DNA from 3 places in the uncultured Gilvimarinus sp. genome. Region 1 is predicted to be linked to each of the others. Evidence: riboswitches for the same ligand, from Rfam matches in the RefSeq annotation. Region 1 holds a riboswitch; each other region holds the start of a gene.

Region 1 (2,262 bases):
TGTGAGTTGTAACCGTACTGCTGTTTGCCCTCAACTACACAACTAAAGTCAGCGCAGATATCGGGGTAGGCCCAGTCTTCGTCGTAACCGTATTCGGTGTCTGAATTGGCGTTGCTGGCCAGCACCTCGGCGTGGAACGCATCGCTAACTTGCCAGTTGGCTTTGACAGAGAAGGCCACAGTCTCTTGGCGATCGTGACCGGGGTTGTCGGATAGCGTGGTGCGGGTATTATCCAGCGAGAAGCCGTCGTAGCCGTTATCCACATTGACGTACATAGCGGTAAAATCCAGCGCCAAAGCGTCGCCGATTTGCCAGTTGAGTTTACCGCGCGCGGTTTGCTCGTCGATGTTGGCGTTGTCGTCGATATTTAAAAAAGCGTTTTCTTGGTAGCCGTCGCTGGTGTGCTGCTCGAGTGCTACCCGAAACCCAACATTGCGACTGACAGGGCCGCTAAGTACCGCGCTGGTGGTGTAGGTATTATAGTCGCCCACCGTGGCCGACAGCTCGCCGCCAAACTCTTGGGTGGGGCTGCCCGATACCATATTGATTAAACCGGCCAGCGCGTTGGCGCCGTAGAGGGTGCCTTGCGGGCCGCGCAAGATCTCGACTTGCTGGATATCCAGCGTCGTGGCGGCGGCGCCAATACCGGTGAGGTCGATACCGTCGACTAACAAGCCGACCGAGGGGTTTACCGGCTCGATAAATTGGCTGCGCTCGCCAATGCCGCGAATCTGAAAAAACCGCCCGCGCGAGGCGCCGGTCGAGAAGTTCACATTGGGAGCGGTGTTTAAGATGCCGGCTAAATGCTCGGCGCCACGAGCTTTAATGGTGTCAGCACCTATCACGCTGGCGCTGGTGGATAAATCTTGCAGTGGTGCGGCGCGAAAGTCGGCACTGACTAGAATCTCTTCGATGCTATCGTCGGCAGCGTGGGTTTGCGCCGCAATAGCGAGCGTGAGGGCACTTAAGGCTAGGGTTTTGTTCATGGTTGAGTCTCCGGTAATGTGTAGGAGACCCGGTCTGCTTACAATAGCGTCGTAATTGGGGCACGTTGTTAGTGCTTGGCAGCCAAAGGCTCTGGCTGTGGGCGTATTATTGCTGTGCGAATAGTCCAATCCCTACGCCGGCATTAACCGGATCAGGTTCAACGGGTCCGCATTGTGTGCGTCTCAGGCCGACTGCCAAAGCAGTCTGGCCACCCCGAGGATGTCGTTTCGTTTTTCTAGAAAGGCGGTATTTTATGCCGTTTTGTTCCATCTAACCAGTGATAGTGCTTATTTTTATGGTGACTATCATCCCCCACCGATAGTGGTTAGCATTGCGTTTGTCTTTATGCTGGCTCGCGACTCCCATGCTGAATTTTTATAAAAAAGCCATTACCGTTCTTGTCGGGTTATTAGCCGTGTCGGTGTTGCTACTCTTTGGGGCGCTAAAGCACACCTTTATATCGCAGTCTTTATTGCCCCGTGGTGACAGTGAGCTGCCCTGGCGGGCCAGCCCAGAGGACGATACATCTCAGGGCGGCGCCTCCGAGGCGATCGTGCTAGACGATACGTATGGTCTGGAGTACGACTTGTTTATTGCGCCTAAAGCGCAATACCCGGCGGCATCGGTGGGGTTGGTGTTTACCGACGCCAAGGGCGAGCCGCGCTTGGTGGACTTGAGTCGCTACAGCGAGTTGACCTTTACGGTTAAATGCAGCCCCGCCAATGAACTGGCCCTTATGGTGTTTACCGTTGATGAACGGGTCACCAAGCTCGATGACTTTTTAACCTATCGCTCGCCCTTAAGCTTTTTTTCCTGTGGCGAGCAATGGCAGCAGCAACGTATTGATTTAACCCGGCTAGAAACGCCGCAGTGGTGGCTAACCAACTTCGACTTTAAACTGTCGATGTCAGAGTATTCGCTGCAACAGGTGCCTAAAATATTGTTTGCCTCGACCACCCAAAGCCCGCAAAACCAGTTGTTGCATGTGCGGTTTAATCAGCTGGAGCTGGCCGGTAAAGAGTGGGGCTATGTGTATTGTGTGGCGGGTTTTTTGTTTGTTTTGTGGACGATCGCCGGCGTTTGGTTGTTTCGCCAGCACACTCGGGCGCTGACCGAATCACTGAAACGAAAGATTCAGCAAGATCGGCCGTTGGTGGCTTATCAGCAGTTGTCGGTAGAGCCTAAGCGCGATAAAGACAGCGATGCCATCTTGCGCTACTTAACCACCGAGTACGCCAACCCCGAGTTAAACCTAGAGGCTTTAGTAAACGCCAT
Region 2 (2,262 bases), on a different contig from region 1:
GGACGTCACCATTGCCGACTTTGTCGCCGATGTACGCGCCCCCACCCCATCGGCGGCTGCCGAATTGGTCGTGCCCGATGTCAGTGAGCAACTGGTGCGCCTGCAAGTGCGCGAGCGTCACCTAGGGCAAACGATTCAACGTCGCTTACAGCGCTTGAGCGAGCAACTCAATCATTTACAAAAGCGACTACGCCACCCCGGTGACCACTTACGGCAGCAGTCCCAAAGGCTCGACCAACTCGAATTGCGTTTAAACAGCGCCATCAACCACACGCTAGAGCGCAAAAAACAAACGCTCGCCAACTTAGAGGCTCGCCAACCAGACCCACGCTACGCACTGCAACACCTAAAAGCGCAATTCCAGCGAACCCGCAGCGCCCTTATGCAGCAGTGGCAAGCCAGTCACCAGCGCGCCTCTCAGCGCCTCGGCGAGAATGCGCGTCTACTGCACAGCGTCAGCCCGCTCAGCACGTTAGAGCGCGGTTATGCGTTAGTCACCGACTCCCACGGCAAAATAGTGCGTGACAGCGATGCAGTACAACAAGGCGATAAAGTAACAGCCAAGCTCGCACGCGGCGAACTGCACTGCCAGATTATTGAGGGTTAATCACTCGGGCAAACCTCATCAAGATTGCACGGCCCGCGCAAACCCATTATATTGAACGCTCTTGTCGGGGCGCCTCGACCTGTTTAAGACAGGGACGGAGGCTGAGATCGGTACGTCCGAACCCGTGGAACCTGAACAGGCTGATACCTGCGGAGGAAACAAGTAACGCATTCGTGCGCCCTCCTCAGCCTCAACGATTATTCGAGGCACCGTGATTGACTCTTTAACCACTCGCTCTGCGCCCTCTCGCGTGGCGATTGCCGGCGCAGGCTTACTAGGCCGCTTAACCGCGTGGCGACTATCGCGCGCAGGCATACATGTCGATGTATATGAAGCGGGCTCGCTCGACGCCCCAACTGCCGCGGCAACGAGTGCCGCCGGAATGCTATCACCGCTAAGTGAAGCGGTGGTCTCAGACTATCAAATTTATCGTATGGGGCTGCACAGCCTAACGCTCTGGCCGCAGTGGTTAAGCGAGCTTGGTCCGCAGGCGCTCACGCATTTTCACTGCAACGGCAGTTTGGTGGTCGCCCATCCACAAGACGATTGCGAGCTGGTTCAGTTTGAAGCTGATTTAACCCGACTGATTGGGCGCAACAACATTGCTATGCAATCGCTTAATGCCAGCCAAATACAAACTGTTGAGCCTGATTTAAACCCACAATTTAAACGCGCATTGTTGTTAGAAAATGAGGCCCACCTCGACAACCGTCAACTGTTGCAAACCTTATTGGAATATCTACGCCACAGCGATAAGGTAACGCTAACCGATAACACGCCTGTGGCTGTTGCGCCCCACACAATCACCCAGCTAAACCGCCAGCAAAAAACGGCGTACGACTGGGTCATTGACTGCCGTGGTTTTGGTGCCAAAACGCAACAGCCATCGCTGCGCGGCGTACGCGGCGAGACACTGCACGTCTACACCAGCGAAGTAAACCTACAGCGGCCAGTGCGATTGATGCACCCGCGCTATCAACTGTATATTGTGCCTAAACCCAACCAACGCTACATTATTGGCGCCACGCAAATAGAAAGTGAAGACACCTCACCTATCAGCTTGCAATCGTCACTAGAACTATCCAGCGCGCTGTACACGTTGGCTCCAGCTTTTGCTGAGTCGCGCATTGTTGAATCCGACAGCAATTTGCGACCAGCCTATATCGACAACCTTCCTAAAATCACCCGCGACGACGGTTTGATTTGCGCAAACGGACTATACCGCCACGGTTATTTATTGGCACCGGTCATGGTCGAGCTGCTATTAACGACTTTTAACCTACCGACCTCCAGCGACGAATTTTCGTCATTGATTCAGCACTCTCACGCCACGCCGTTGGCACAAAAGGTGAGTTTATGAGCCAGAAAACCATTGAAGTTTTTTTAAACGGAAACTGCTTGGAAATCGCCCCGGCAACCACCCTTAAAGACGCTATCGCCGAGTGGCAAAATCAAAGTGCCGTAGGCGAAAAGTTTGCCGCCGCCGTCAACGGCGAGTTTGTGCCTCGCTCGCAGTACCACAACACCTTACTTGCGAGTGGCGATCTGGTCGACATCGTGCAACCCGTTGGAGGCGGCTAAAAATGAATAAACCGGCAACCACCACAGACCCGCTAACGCTTTACGGCGAGCATTTTAACAGCCGCTTTTTACTC
Region 3 (2,262 bases), on a different contig from region 1:
TGCTGCTTACCCAAAATGCCCTGCTCGCGAGCCTGCGCCAACACCATGTTCTCGCGGATGGCGATGTACTCCATCTCGGGGGTAATGATGCCTTGGCGGGCGTAGTGCATCTGGCTGACATTGGCGCCTGCTTTGGCGCGACGCGGTTGCCGCACATGTTTAAAACGCAAATGTTTTAACGAATCATCGCCGCTGCGCTCGCGAGTAAACTCTGAGCAAGTCCCGGCCAGTAGCTCGGTATCGTCCCGCTCAAGAATCCACTCGTGGCGGATGTCACTGATACCAGAGCGCACATCCACCCGCGCCGCCGGGTCAGTATAGGGGCCGGAGGTATCGTACACCCGCACCGGTGGGTTCTTCTCACCGCCAAAGTCGGTGCCGGTATCGTCTAAGCTAATCTCCCGCATTGGCACCCGAATATCGGCGCGCGAGCCCTGTACATAAATTTTCTCCGAGCGCGGAAACGGCTGTATGGATGCGTTATCAACCTCGGCGCGCTCGCTCAGTGCGATAGCATTATTATCATTGCGGTTACTCATGGCTAACCTCGTAGGCAGTGTGAAAGAAAAAGTGATGAACAGGACCGGCGCCAGCGCCTACGGCAACATTATCGGCGTGACACAGGGCTTGGTATAAATAGGATTTGGCGTGGCGGGCGGCAAGCTCGAGGCTATCGCCCAAAGCCAGGCGCGCGCAAGCGGCGGCGGCCAAGGTGCAACCGGTGCCGTGGGTGTTGTGAGTAGCAACTCGGGGCGCGCGCAACAGCTGGCAACCGCGAGAATCGCAGTAAACGTCCACCGCATCAGCGGATGGCAGGTGGCCACCTTTAAGCAGCACCGCGCGGGGGCCGAATGCCAGTAGCGATTTAGCCTGCAGCAACATCTGGTCAACATCGGTCGCGACATCGGCGCCCAGTAACACCGCAGCCTCGGGAAGATTAGGAGTCAGCAAGTGAGCCAGTGGCAGTAAGGTATCGCGCAGCGCACTGACGGCCGAGGCGGGCAACAGCCGGTCACCACTGGTGGCCACCATTACCGGGTCCACCACCAGTGGCGCGGACACATCGCGCAGTGCGACCACCACAGCTCTAATAGCAGCCGCATCGGCCAGCATGCCCGTTTTGATCGCGGCGACCGGCAAATCGCTCAACACTGATTGCACCTGCGCGGCTAAAAACTCCGCCGACACCGGCATAACACCCTGCACCCCGAGCGTGTTTTGCGCCGTAAGGGCACTCACCGCAGATGCGCCGTAAACACCGTGGGCAGCAAAGGTTTTTAAGTCGGCCTGAATCCCAGCGCCACCGCCACTGTCGCTGCCGGCAATAGTGAGCGCGGTGGGCGTTACTCGGGCTTTAAGGGGGGTGTCGGGCATTGTAGGCTCCACGGGGTAATCGCAGGAGTAGAGCCGTTAAAGTCGACACGCAAACACACCGCCAGGCAATGATTGCCCAACGTTTGCGCGACATCAGCACCGAGCGGTGCCAGAGATACAATAGATGTGACTTTCATCGTAGACGTGCTCTCGTTCCCTACGCCGGTACTAACCGGATCAGGTCGACGGGACTCTCTCAGCGATTTCGCTTACGCAAAATTGCACCCCGACAAGAAAGATTCGCAGTCTAGAGAAGTCGCACGGGCCTGTAAAGCGGTGGTTTTTACGGTTTTTTACCCACCCAAGACAAAATGAACGACTATTCATCTGTACCTTAAGCAGACAAACCGCTAAACTCAGGCCTGAAATAACGCGTACAACATCGGCTTTGCCCGACACTGCATCCAACGCAGCCGTTGGCGCGTCACACTAAGACCTGCTAACAACATTGGCGCTGCTCTTTGCAGACAGCCGTTTTCAGGTTGCGGAAAATGTGGCAGACCACTCGCTCTTTTTACGGACGCATGACGAACTGGAAGACCAAATGAAGAAGACGAAACGCTATCTCTTAGCCGCCCTGATCGCTTGCAGTGGCAGCGCCCAGGCAAACTCCATTCTCGAAATTTACGAAATGGCCGTGGAAAACGACCCTCAACTTAAGGCCGATTACGCCGCCTATCAGGCTGGGCTCGAAAACCGCACCATCAATCGCGCCGCGCTGTTGCCGCAAATCAGCGCCAGCGGCAGCTACACGATCTCGGACAACGAAACCGTGTACAACGCCCGCGACGGTCAGCAACTTCCCGGCAACGAGCTGGATGTAGACGGCGAGCAAACCAGCTGGGGCCTAAACCTGAGCCAAGCGCTGATCGACATGAACGCTTGGTA

The links. A riboswitch is a leader RNA that binds a small molecule or an ion and turns the genes downstream of it on or off. The one in region 1 is predicted to bind thiamine pyrophosphate.
Region 2: it holds a riboswitch for thiamine pyrophosphate, as region 1 does, so the genes downstream of both, thiO (glycine oxidase ThiO) here and AACY82_RS13650 (TonB-dependent receptor) in region 1, are expected to answer to the same signal.
Region 3: it holds a riboswitch for thiamine pyrophosphate, as region 1 does, so the genes downstream of both, thiD (bifunctional hydroxymethylpyrimidine kinase/phosphomethylpyrimidine kinase) here and AACY82_RS13650 (TonB-dependent receptor) in region 1, are expected to answer to the same signal.

Annotation. Positions count from the first base shown of each region.
Region 1 covers NZ_CAXAUC010000009.1:91,242-93,503, forward strand. The annotation lists gene AACY82_RS13650 (TonB-dependent receptor) at 1-986, opposite strand, end outside; TPP riboswitch at 1,098-1,213, opposite strand; gene AACY82_RS13655 (helix-turn-helix transcriptional regulator) at 1,352-2,262, shown strand, end outside.
Region 2 covers NZ_CAXAUC010000001.1:826,766-829,027, forward strand. The annotation lists gene xseA (exodeoxyribonuclease VII large subunit) at 1-607, shown strand, start outside; TPP riboswitch at 663-782, shown strand; gene thiO (glycine oxidase ThiO) at 819-1,967, shown strand; gene thiS (sulfur carrier protein ThiS) at 1,964-2,188, shown strand; gene AACY82_RS03595 (thiazole synthase) at 2,191-2,262, shown strand, end outside.
Region 3 covers NZ_CAXAUC010000017.1:35,682-37,943, reverse strand. The annotation lists gene thiC (phosphomethylpyrimidine synthase ThiC) at 1-539, opposite strand, end outside; gene thiD (bifunctional hydroxymethylpyrimidine kinase/phosphomethylpyrimidine kinase) at 532-1,374, opposite strand; TPP riboswitch at 1,512-1,613, opposite strand; gene AACY82_RS16740 (TolC family outer membrane protein) at 1,919-2,262, shown strand, end outside.